2 regions of the Terrabacter lapilli genome follow, and region 2 is predicted to be linked to the other one. Evidence: riboswitches for the same ligand, from Rfam matches in the RefSeq annotation. Region 2 holds a riboswitch; the other holds the start of a gene.

Region 1 (6,104 bases), on a different contig from region 2:
GCGAGGTCGCGGGGACGGTGCTCGGCGGTGTCGAGGCCGTCGACGAGGACTCGACCGCTGAGGGTGCCCCCGCTGAAGTGGGGCACCAGGCCGTTGATCGTGCGCAGCAGCGTCGACTTGCCGCTCCCGGTCGGGCCCACGACGAGGACGAGCTCGCCCTCGGGGATCTCGAGGCTGACGTCGTGGAGGCTGGCTGCCGGGGCGTCGGCATACTGCACCGAGACGTGCTCGAAGGTGATCATGCGGTGGTCTCCCGGGGACGCGGCGTGACCCAGGCGGGCACGGCCGCAAGGGCGATGGCGAGAACGGCGACCAGGGGCACCACGGGCAGCTCGGCGCGCTGGGCCGGGGTCACTCCCGCCCAGCCTCGCGCGGAGGCCACGAGGAGGACGGCGGCCGGCACGGCGCCGGTGACGACGGTGACGGTCTCGGTCCAGGTCCAGCGGTCGCGCCGGTGCCGCGAGCGCGGGTCGCGCGAGGCCCCGACGACGAGGCTGGCCGCCGCGAGGAGGGCCCCGAGGACGAGGACGGGCAGCCCGAGCACACCACCGGCCGACGCGTCGAGCAGGCCGTAGAGCCCGGCGAGCACGCCGACGAGGCCGGCCAGCGCCAAGCTGGTGGCGGCGCGCCGGCTCGTCGGGGTCGAGGTCACCGCTCGGCCGTAGCCACGCGACTCCATGGACGCCGCCAGGCCGAGGGAGCGCTCGAACGCCGTCTCGAGCACCGGCACCGCCAGCCGCGCCATCTCGCGCAGTCCCCGGCTGTCCCGCCCGCGCAGCGTGCGCGCGGCGCGGACGTCCCGGGCGTCGCTGAGCAGCTGGGGAGCGAACGTCAGGCCGACGACGACCGCGGTGCCGACGTCGTAAAGGGTCGCGGGTAGGTAGCGCAGCAGCCGTCGAGGGCTCGCGAGCGCGTTGGCGGCGCCGAGGCACGCGAGGACTGCAGCGAGGCGCAGGGCGTCGTAGGCGGCATACAGCAGCGACTCGAGCGTCACCGGGCCGCCGAGGCGGATGCCCGCGGCCCACCCCGGTAGCGGCACGCTGGGCAGGGTCACGACCACCGTGGTGCCGGCGACGCCGTTGCCGAGCACGGCCGTGACGACCACGCGGAAGGCCACCACGACGGCGCCGATGGCGAGGAAGGCGGGCAGCGGGTTGGGTGTGGCCGTGTCCCGGCGCTCACTGACCACGAGGACGCACACGCCGATCACGAGGAGCAGCAGCAGCGGGTTGGTGGTGCGGGAGGCCGCCGTGGCAAGGCCCAGCCCCCACAGCCACCAGGCTGCGGGGTGCTGGAGCCTCGCACGGAGCTGGCGCACGCCCGGCGTCGCCCCCTCAGGCGTTCCGGCGGGCGCGCGAGCGCACCAGCAGGTAGCCGACGAGGGCGAGCAGGAGCAGACCGACGATGACGTAGGCCGCCACGTTGGCCCCTGACGTCGAGGACGTCGCCGACGTGGAGGACGACGCGATGTCGGAGGCACCGGGCGTGGCTGACGGGGTGGAGGCGCTGGCCGCCGGGCCGGCGATGGAGATGGGCTGGTCCTTGGCCTTCGCCTCGGGGCTGACCTCCTTGACCGCGCCACCGCAGTCGGTGGCCGGGTAGCCGGCGATCGCGCAGACCAGGCCCTTCTCGGCCCGCACCTCGCCCGCCGTCGCGAGCACGGCCGAGCTGGTCGCGTCGGTGGGCACGACGGCACACGAGGCCTTGGGCTGGGGCGGGGTGGCGCCGTCGGCCGCGTCGGCCGGACGGCCGAAGTCGAGGACGAGGCCGACGCGCTTCTTGCCGGCCTGGGCCGGCGTCGCGCCGCACAGCTGGTCGAAGGTCAGGACCGCACGCGGGAAGCGCGTCGAGGACTCGTCGGCGACGGCGAAGCGCCAGCCCTCGACGGTGCCGTCCTTGGGGACCGTCTGGTCCGGGCCTTTCTGGGCGAAGGCCCAGGTCGTGCCGGTGAGCTGGAAGAAGCCCCAGTAGCGGTAGGCGGCGGCCTGGGCCGGCGCGAGCGTCAGGGCCGAGAGACAGGCCGCGACGACGGCGGCGAGCAGCACCCGGATGGGGGCACGACGAACGGTGGACATGGTTCCCTCCTCGCGGTCGGACACCATGTCGGGTCGCTGGCTGGAGCCGGCCCGGCGGGGTGACTCCGGTCCGCATTCCACGACAGACTGACAAAGGAGCCGTTCGGACGCGGGTTTTCCGGCTTGCCACTCGAGACGACCGGCGTCTCGGGAGGAGTAACGGTTGCGGGTCAGCGCCGGATTCTCACCGGCTTGCCCCATCGTCCTTCGGTTAAGGCGAACCGTCGCACGCGCGCCCGCCGCGCGTCAAACGCGCCGCCAACTAGGGTGGCGGGCATGAGTGCTGACTGGTCCTGGCTCTTCCTCGACGCCCACGGGAACCCGATGCAGGGGGAGGGACTCGCGACTGCGGGCTTCCCCACCCAGAGCGATGCCGAGAGCTACCTCGGCGAGTCCTGGCGTGAGCTGCTCGCGGCCGGGGTCGAGGCGGTCACCCTGCGCCAGAACGACTCCGTCGTCTACGGCCCGATGAGCCTGCGGGCGGCGGAGTGAGCGGCGGGCCGGGTCCCAGCACCGCAGGAGACCAGGAGGGCCTGTCGGCGGGGCTGGCGCGGGACCTCCTCGGCCGCGTCGTCGCCGCGCAGCGCTCGTGGCGCGCCCCCGGCGTGAGCGTCGGGGTCGTCCGGGACGGCCGCCTCGTCTGGTCCGCGCACGTCGGCTCGGCGCGCCTGGCGCCGGCGGCGGTGCCTGCCGACGACGACACCCAGTTCATGATCGGCTCGGTCACGAAGACGTTCACCGCGCTGGCGGTCATGTCGCTGCGCGACGAGGGCCTGCTCTCGCTCGACGACACCCTCGAGACGTACCTGCCGGGCACCACGCACGCACGAGTCCCGCTGCGCCAGATGCTGGCGCACGCCTCCGGCCTGCAGCGCGAGCCGGTGGGCAACATCTGGGAGAGCCTGGCCGCGCCGGAGCGCGAGGAGTTCCTCGCCGGTGTCGAGAAGGCCGAGCAGGTGCTCCCGCCGCACCACGCCTTCCACTACTCCAACCTCGCGTACGGCCTGCTCGGCGAGGTCGTCAAGCGCGTCACGGGCAAGGACTGGGAGCAGGTCGTGCGCGAGCGGGTGCTCACGCCGCTCGGCATGACCCGGACCGGTCTGACGCCGGCCGAGGACCGGGCCCTCGGCTACCAAGTAGACCCCTACGCCGGGACCGCCCGCGAGGAGCCGCTCTTCGCGCTCGGCGCGACGGCACCGTTCGGTGGGCTGTGGTCGACTGTGGCCGACCTCGGCCGTTACGCCGCCTACGTCGCTGCGCCCGACGACCGGGTGGTCCGTCCCGAGACCGTCGAGGAGATGTGCAGGCCGATCATCATGACCGACGTCGACGGGTGGAGCGGCGCCTACGGCCTCGGCTTCGGCATGGGCCGCCGCGGCGACCGGGTCTACGTCGGTCACGGCGGGGCCATGCCGGGCTTCCTGACCGGGCTGCGGGTGCGCCGCAAGGAGGGCGTCGGTGCCGTCGTCCTCGCCAACGCCACTTCGGGGGCCCTCACGCTCAAGCTCGCCACCGACCTCGTGGAGGCGGTCCTCGGCGCCGAGCCGTCCCTGGCTGCGCCGTGGGTCCCGGAGGCTCCGCAGCCCGAGCTCACGGAGCTGCTCGGCCTGTGGTGGTCCGAGGGGTCGCCCATCACGTTCTACGTTCGCGACGGGCAGCTGTGGTCACGTCTGTCCGAGGACGACCCACTGTCCGAGACGCGGTACGCAGCCGAGGGCGCCGACCGGTTCCGTGCCGTCGAGGGGCGCGAGCGCGGGGAGCTTCTCGAGGTCGTGCGGGACGCGGACGGGTCGGTGGACAAGCTGTACTTCGCCACGTATGCCGTCACGCGGGCGCCGCTCGCCTTCGCCGACCTGCAGGCCTGAGCAGGGAGAAGCCTGGCCGGGGCAGTGGGCGGCCCACTGGCCGGCCAGGCTGGTCCGGGCCGGTCGGAGGACCGGCCCGGGTGTCGGGCGGTCGGTCAGGCCGGGTGCTCGCCGCGGGCGACCTGCGGCTTCGGCATCCGCGTGCGGCGCATCTGGAAGGCGCGCATGATCGCGTACCACGCGTCGCCGCGCTCGGCCGAGCCGAACTTGTCCTCGACCTTGCGTCGCGTGCGTCGCCACATCAGGAGGGCGTCGCCGATGGCCACGAGGATGAGGCCGTAGACCATCACGAAGACGAGCAGCAGCGCCCAGCTCTGCCGGACGAAGCTGAGCAGCAGCACGATGAGCATGACGGGGAGCATGAACTCGCCGATGTTCCAGCGGGAGTCGACCGAGTCGCGGATGAACCGGCGACGCGGGCCCTTGTCGCGCTCCGGCAGGTACTTCTCGTTGCCGGTCATCATGCCGGCGCGCTGCTTGGCCATCGCCTCACGTCGAGCCGCCTTGTCCTGCGCGCTCGCTGCCTTGCGGTCGGTGACGATGAGCGGACGCTTGTTGAGGGCCTCCTGCTCGCGCCGCTTCGGCGTGGGCCGGTTCTTCGCGCCCGGGCGGGCCGGGTCCGCCGGCGCCGTGGGGGCGAGCTCGTCGTTGAGGGTCTTCTTGCGTCCGAACACCCGGCCAGTCTAAGGGGACGCGGGACCACCTCAGACCGAGCACCGGCGAAGGTGGCGGTAGGGGAGACGTCCCCGACCGTGACCCCGTCGGCTCCCCGCCTACTTGATGACGAGCGTGCCCTTCTCGCCCGCCGCGTAGTGCCCGGGGAAGGTGCACAGGTAGGTGTAGGTGCCCGGTGCGGCGGTGAAGGTGACCGTGTTGCTCTGGTTTCCCTCGATCAGCTGGGTGTGCGCGACGATGTGCGGGTCGTCCACGTTCAGCCAGTCCTTGTCGTCACCGGCCGCTTGGCCACTGGCGACCACGGCGGCTTCCTGGCCGGCCTTGACGAGGACCCAGTTGTGACCGACCTCGTCCTTGGGGTCGGTGTGGTTGACGAACTTCAGCTTGATCTTGTGGCCCGCGGGCTCCGTTATGGTCGTCTTGTCGTAGTGGAACTCCTTGGCTCCCGTGGCCGAGCCGACCTCGAGCGTGATCGTTCCGGCGGTGGCCGCCGGGGCGGCACCCGGGTTCTGCGTCGCCGTCCCGACCTCGCCGGGGGCGGCCGGACCGGTCGACGAGGCGGCCGCCGATGCGTCCCCGGGGGGCGCGGTCTGCTGTGCGGTGCCGCTGCACGCAGCCAGCAGGAGGCTGCAGGCGGCGATGCCCGTCATCAGGGGGAGACGCCGTCGCGTCAGGATCGAACAGCGTGCAGTGGCCATGTGGACCTTCCTCTCCTCGTCTGCAGGTGGTCGCGAAGGGTGGCCTCGAGGGTGTCCGGGCGGCGACCGTCACATGTCGTCCGGAGGCGCCGTGCTGTCCGCCCGTCGGCGGCGCACTATCGGCACGACGGCGATCAGCATCAGAGCGACCGGGGTCGCGATGGCCACGGGAAGTACCCCGCCCGGGTTCGCCTTCTCGAAGGCCCTGACGGTGAGGTGAATGCCCGAGCTGGAGACCGGTTGGGATGTCGCGTTCCGTCCACTTGGCTGGGGCAGGACCGTCATGTAGACCATGTAGTCGCCCTCCAGGATCGCCTCCACCGTCCACGACTGCTCGCTGGACTCACCGGGGGCGAGGGAGGCGACCTGCTGGGTCCGCTCCGGCGACCAGTCCTCGGGGTCGACCGGGTCGCCCTTGCCCGTCTTGACGATGTTCATCGCCACGTTGAGCGGCGCCGTCGCCGCCCCACCTGTGTTGGTCGTGACCGTGGTGAACTCGACCTCGTCACCGGCGTTGACCGTCTTGTACTGCAGGTTGACAGAGATCTGCAGCCCCTGCCCGGCTACCGTGGACGCCGCCTGTGCCCGACCGGCGGGCATGGCGACCAGCGCTGCCGCGATGCCGCCCACGAGAAGGAGGCCCGCCAGGCGCCCGGGTCTGGCAAGGGCCGACCGGGTGCCGTCCCGGTCGAGACGCAGCCGGGGGGCGGCGTACAGGAAGAGCACGGCCAGCGCACCGACGGCGGCGAAGATGGCCGCCAGCAGGTAGGGCATCTTCTCCGCGACGGTCC
Region 2 (6,104 bases):
GCTCACCCTGTCGCTGCGGGCCGCCCCACGACCATGGAGTCGAGCAGCCCCGGCGCGAACTCCGCAGCCGTCTGCGCGTCCAGCTGCGCACCGAGCCCGTCGAGGACCCGGGTGAAGAACGACCGGGCTGCCGCCGCGAACACGATGTCGGCGACGTCGCGGTCCGTGAGCCCGAGCTCGCGCAGCTCGTCGACGTCGGACTGCTCGACGGACGGGGCGTCGGTCGCCACCTTGGCTGCGAACCGGAACACCGCGCGGTCCAGGGCGCCCAGTGACGCGCCGTCCGGCTCACGGGCGATCGCCTCCAGCGACTCCTCGTCACCGCACACGTCCCGCAGGAACTTCGAGTGGGCGGCGGTGCAGTACGTGGAGCGAAGCGCTCGAGCGGCCGCGATGGTGGCCAGCTCGAAGAGCCGACGGTCCATCCCGTTGCGGATGGTGGTGTTGAGGCCGCCCCACGCCCGGGCCACGTCGGGGCGGGTGGCGAAGGCGAACGCGTAGTTGGGCAGGAAGCCCCACGAGTCGCGCTGCTGTCGGTAGTACTCGGCGAGCTCGCCGCCCGCGGCTTCCTCGGGCACGGTGTCGATGAACATGATCCAGTCTGTTCCCGGTGCAGCTCGTCCCGCTACGTGAGCGACGGCGAGATCCACGGGCGCTTCGACGCGGCGGGTGTCGCGCGGCTCCGGCCGCGGCCCGATCCGACACGCGCAAGATGTGGGGTTCATGGCCAAGTGCGCCACTAGGGATAGTGTCTGTCCCGCAGCTGGTTCGACGCCTCAGCCAGAGACGTCGTCGCAAGAGGGAACCCGGTGAGAGTCCGGGACTGCCCCGCAGCGGTGAGTGGGAACGACCGTCGTCAAGAGCACTGGGCCCCCGGGCCCGGGAAGCGGCGACCAGTAGGAGACGGACCGTCCGAGCAGATCGGGCGGTGTGCACGCCCGCGAGTCCGAAGACCTGCCAGCGCACCGCGTGAGACCTCACGCGGTGGTCCGTCAGGCCCCGAGGGAGGGCTCGTGGACAACGGTTGACCGATGTCGACCGATGCGCTGCTCGCCAGCGGGTCGCATCGTGGCGCAGCCGTCGTTCCCTGCACTCCTCACGCCGGGCGGACCGTCGCCCACGCTGCGAGGAGACAGCCGTGAACACCCCACTGCACGACACCACCGACCGGGCGGGCAGCAGCCAGCCCGCGCCCGGCGCACACGACGCGGGCACGCCGGCCGGCACCGCACCCACGAGCTCGCCCGCGCCCGCACGGGTGTCGGTCACCAAGCGCGACGGCTCGCGGGAGCCCTTCGACGCCGACCGGATCAACCGCGCCGTCGAGCGCGCCACGGAGGGCCTGGAGAACGCCGTCGGTCTGACCGTCCAGATCGCCTCCGAGCTGGCGATCACCCTCTTCGACGGGATCACGACCGAGCAGCTCGACCAGGCCGCCATCCAGGTCGCCGTCCAGAACGTCAAGGACGACCCGGCGTTCGACCGCGTCGCGGCCCGCCTGCTGCTCAAGACCCTCTACAAGCGGGTGCTCGGTGGCTACGAGACGCCGCGCGAGCTGACGCTGCTCCACCGGGCGAGGTTCCCCGGCTACGTCCGCGACGCCGTGGAGGCCGGGTCGCTCGACCGGCGCCTGGCCACGGGCTTCGACCTCGAGCGCCTCGCCGACGAGCTCGACCCCGAGCACGACGAGCTGCTCACCTACATCGGCGTCGTCACCATGCGCAACCGCTACCTGCTCAGCGGCCCGGGCGGCACGGACGTGGAGGTGCCGCAGTACTTCTGGATGCGTGTCGCGATGGGCCTGTCCCTCAACGAGGACGACGCGACAGCCTCGGCCATCCGCTTCTACCGGGCCATGGCGCGCCTGGAGTACCTCCCGGCCGGCTCGACGCTCGTCAACGCGGGCACCCCACAGCCGCAGCTGTCCAACTGCTTCGTCATGCAGATGGAGGACGACATCGAGCACATCGCCAAGAGCGTGCGCGACGTCATGTGGATCACCAAGGGCACCGGCGGCATCGGGCTGTCGGTGACCAAGCTGCGCGCCGAGGGGTCACCGATCCGCAGCAACAACACCACCTCCACCGGGCCGATCCCGTTCATGCACACCATCGACTCGACGCTGCGGGCCATCTCGCGCGGCGGCAAGAAGTTCGGGGCGCTGTGCTTCTACATGGAGAACTGGCACCTGGACTTCCCGCAGTTCCTCGACCTGCGCCAGCAGGCCGGCGACCCCTACCGGCGCACCCGCACCGCCAACACCGCCGTGTGGATCTCCGACGAGTTCATGCGCCGCGTGGAGCGGGACGAGACGTGGTACCTCTTCGACCCGCTCGAGACGCCGGACCTGGTCGAGCTGACCGGTGCCGCGTTCAGCCGCCGCTACGCCGAGTACGTCGAGCTGGCCGAGCAGGGGCGGCTGCGGACGTTCCGCACGGTCCGGGCGCGTGAGCAGTTCACCGCCATCCTCGTCGCGCTGCAGACGGCCTCGCACCCGTGGCTGACGTGGAAGGACACGATCAACCTGCGGGCGCTCAACGACAACACGGGCACGATCCACCTGTCGAACCTCTGCACCGAGATCACCCTCCCGCAGGACCGGGACAACACGGCCGTCTGCAACCTCGCGTCGGTCAACCTCGCGCGCCACCTGCGCGCCGACGTGCTCGCCGACGCCTCCGACGGCTCCGTGCGCCCCGGTGGGGCGCCCGACCTCGACGCCGTCATCGACTGGCCGCGCCTCGAGGCGACGGTCCGCACGGCCGTCCGCCAGCTCGACAACCTCATCGACATCACGCTCTCATCGGTGGCCGAGTCCGAGCAGTCCAACGAGGTCAACCGCGCGATCGGCCTCGGCATGATGGGCTTCACCGACGTGGTCGAGCGCCTCGGCATCACCTACGGCGGCGAGGCGTCCCTCGAGCTGGTCGACCGTCTCAGCGAGTTCATCAGCCACACCGCCATCGACGAGAGCGCCGAGCTCGCCCGCAGCCGGGGGAGCTACCCCAACTTCGCGGGGTCGGGGTGGTCGCGAGGGCGGGTCCCCCTCGACACGATCGACGACCTGGAGGCCGACCGTGGTGTCGGCGTCGAGGTCGACCGGACGTCACGACTCGACTGGGATCGCCTGCGCGAGAAGGTCGCCGGCGGCATGCGCAATGCGACGCTCATGGCGGTCGCCCCGACCGCCTCGATCGGGCTGGTCGCCGGCACGACCCCGGGTCTCGACCCGCAGTTCTCCCAGCTGTTCAGCCGCACGACGAGCTCCGGGAAGTTCCTCGAGGTCAACCGCAACCTCGTCGCGACGCTCAAGCAGCTCGGGCTGTGGGAGCACGTGCGCGAGGAGCTGCTGCGCTCGCAGGGCGACGTGCAGTCGATCGAGGCCATCCCGGCGCCGGTGCGCGAGGCCTACCGCACGTCGTTCCAGCTGTCGCCGTACGCGTTCCTGCACGTCGCGGCCCGCGCGCAGAAGTGGGTCGACCAGGCGATCAGCCGCAACATGTACCTCGAGACCCGCGACGTCGCCGAGATGGCGCAGATCTACGCCGCCGCCTGGCGGATGGGCGTCAAGACCACCTACTACCTGCATGTGAAGCCGCGGCACACCGCCGAGCAGTCGACGGTGCGGGTCAACAAGGCGACCGCCACGGGACGCTCGGGCGGAGGCTTCGGCTTCGCCCGACCGGCCCCGGCAGTGGGGTCGCCTCCACCACCGGCGCCCGCGGCGCCCGCCGTGACGATGACGCCCACCGTCACGAAGGCGCTCGCGGAGTCGCTGGAGCTGGCTCCCGTGGAGTCCGAGCTCGTGTGCCCGACCGACCCCCAGGAGCGACTGAACTGCGAGGCCTGCCAGTGAGCCACTACCAGAACCCCACCATCCTCGGCACCGGGCTCGCAGAAGGCCTGCTGCTCAAGCCGATCCGCTACCCGTGGGCCTACGGGCTCTACGAGCAGGCCGTGGCCAACACGTGGTTCCCGCACGAGGTGCAGCTCGGCGAGGACCTCGCCGACTTCGCCCGGATGACCGACGAGGAGAAGCACGCGGTCACCTTCCTGATGAGCTACTTCAACCCCAACGAGCTGCTCGTCAACAAGGCCCTCGCCTTCGGCGTCTACCCCTACGTGAACGCCCCTGAGGCGCACCTCTACCTCGCCAAGCAGATGTGGGAGGAGGCCAACCACTGCGTCGCCTTCGAGTACGTCCTCGAGACGTTCCCGATCGACCGGCAGGCCGCGTATGCCGCCCACGTCGAGACGCCGTCGATGGCCGCCAAGGAGGCGTTCGAGCTGCGCTACCTCGGCCGGATGACCGAGCAGACGCTCGACATCACCACGGTGGAGGGCAAGCGCGACTTCGTGCGCAACCTCGTCGCGTACAACGTGATCCTCGAGGGCATCTGGTTCTACAGCGGGTTCATGGTCGCGCTGAGCTTCCGGCAGCGGAACCTGCTGCGCAACTTCGGCTCGCTCATCGACTGGGTGGTGCGCGACGAGAGCCTGCACCTGAAGTTCGGGATCAACCTCGTCCTCACGGTCCTCGAGGAGAACCCGGAGCTGCAGACGGCCGAGTTCGCCGACGAGATCCGGCAGATGATCCTCGACGCGGTCGAGCTGGAGGAGCGCTACAACCACGACCTGCTCCCGGGCGGGATCCTGGGGCTCAACGCGAGCTACCTCAACACCTACGTGCGCTACCTCGCCGACCGGCGGCTGGAGGAGCTCGGGTTCGAGGCGCACTACGGCGTCAGCAACCCGGCGAAGTGGATGGCCGCGGCCAACGACACGCTCGAGCTCGTCAACTTCTTCGAGGCGACGAACACGAGCTACGAGGTCGGCGCACACACCCGCTGACCGCACCGACGGCACACGGCTGGGTCGACCGCGGGCGTACGCGTGGGGCTGCACGCGTACGCCCGCGGGCCGAACGCCCGCCGGGCCTTGGCCCACCACCTCGGCAGGACCCCCGACTTCCACGAGTGGCTGCGCGGTGCGGTCGAGGACCTCATCCTCGCCTTCTGGTAGGTCGGCTCTCCGGTAGGTCGGCTACGAGCCGGCGACGGCGAACAGGCCGGCCACGCCCAGGGCATAGAGCACCAGCACGACGGTCGAGTCGACACCCATACGCGCCCGCCGGCGCTGCGGCCGGAACACCAGTCCGACGACGTAGACGACGGTCAGCAGCACCCCGAGGGCGGTGAGGTAGATGTCGGTGTTCTGCGCATGCGGCAGGACCGCCTTGCCGGACAGCAGCGTGGCGAGCAGGAACAGCACGGGCAGGAACGCGTTGCCGCCGAAGATGTCGCTCACGGCCAGCTGGTAGTCGCCCTGCCGCACCGACGTCAGGCCGGTCGACAGCTCGGGGAGCGACGTGGCCGCGGCGAGCACCGTGGCGCCGAAGAGCACCCCGGAGAGGCCGATGTGCCCGGCGATGGCGTCGCCGCTGCGCTCGAGGACCACTCCGGCTGCGAGCGTGACGAGGGCGGAGACGCCGAAAACGGTGGCCGACTTCGCGGTGCTGATGCCCTTCGAGGAGGCGTCCTGCTCCGTCTTCTGCTGGGAGTGGCCCTTCGGGGGTCCCTGGTTGTCCGGGGCCTCACCCGACTCGTGCCAGGGCAGGTGCGTGCCGGCACGCTGGAGCAGCAGCAGGCCGACGACCCACAGGACGGTGATCAGCACCGGGGCCGGGGTGAGCCGCCACCAGATGAGGCTCGCAGGCAGCTGGCTGCCGGCGATGACGACCGCGAGCACGGCCACGACGAGGACCCCCTCCAGCACGAGGACCAGGGAGGCCGCCTGGTAGGTGAGCGGCCGTCTGCCGCTGATGCCGAAGGCGTCCAGCGCCACGAGCACCACGGTCTGGATCGCGATGCCGCCCAGGATGTTCCCCACGGCCACGCCGACGTTGCCGGAGAGCGCTGCGCTCGCCACGATCGCTATCTCGGGCAGGTTCGTGGCGATGGCGAGCAGGATCAGACCGCCCAGGGCCGCCCCGAGGTGCAGGCGCGTCGACAGCACGTCGGTCTGCTTCGACAGCTGCACGCCGGCGATCCAGATGGCTGCGGCCGCCGCGGCGAAGATGAAGAGCAGCACGGGCAGCGACAACG

Evidence for each region. A riboswitch is a leader RNA that binds a small molecule or an ion and turns the genes downstream of it on or off. The one in region 2 is predicted to bind cobalamin.
Region 1: linked by a shared signal. The riboswitch ahead of ABD241_RS05465 (SCO2322 family protein) and the one ahead of ABD241_RS13950 (ribonucleoside-diphosphate reductase subunit alpha) in region 2 are both predicted to bind cobalamin.

What each region holds. Positions count from the first base shown of each region.
Region 1 covers NZ_BAAAPU010000003.1:877,450-883,553, forward strand. Annotated here, with positions in the region: gene ABD241_RS05455 (ABC transporter ATP-binding protein) at 1-242, opposite strand, end outside; gene ABD241_RS05460 (energy-coupling factor transporter transmembrane component T) at 239-1,318, opposite strand; gene ABD241_RS05465 (SCO2322 family protein) at 1,335-2,075, opposite strand; cobalamin riboswitch at 2,167-2,324, opposite strand; gene ABD241_RS05470 (hypothetical protein) at 2,352-2,567, shown strand; gene ABD241_RS05475 (serine hydrolase domain-containing protein) at 2,564-3,940, shown strand; gene ABD241_RS05480 (DUF3043 domain-containing protein) at 4,036-4,614, opposite strand; gene ABD241_RS05485 (plastocyanin/azurin family copper-binding protein) at 4,714-5,313, opposite strand; gene ABD241_RS05490 (ABC transporter permease subunit) at 5,383-6,104, opposite strand, start outside.
Region 2 covers NZ_BAAAPU010000008.1:55,156-61,259, forward strand. Annotated here, with positions in the region: gene ABD241_RS13945 (carboxymuconolactone decarboxylase family protein) at 3-593, opposite strand; cobalamin riboswitch at 748-976, shown strand; gene ABD241_RS13950 (ribonucleoside-diphosphate reductase subunit alpha) at 1,259-3,856, shown strand; gene ABD241_RS13955 (ribonucleotide-diphosphate reductase subunit beta) at 3,853-4,851, shown strand; gene ABD241_RS13960 (OTU domain-containing protein) at 4,894-5,022, shown strand; gene ABD241_RS13965 (sodium:calcium antiporter) at 5,044-6,104, opposite strand, start outside.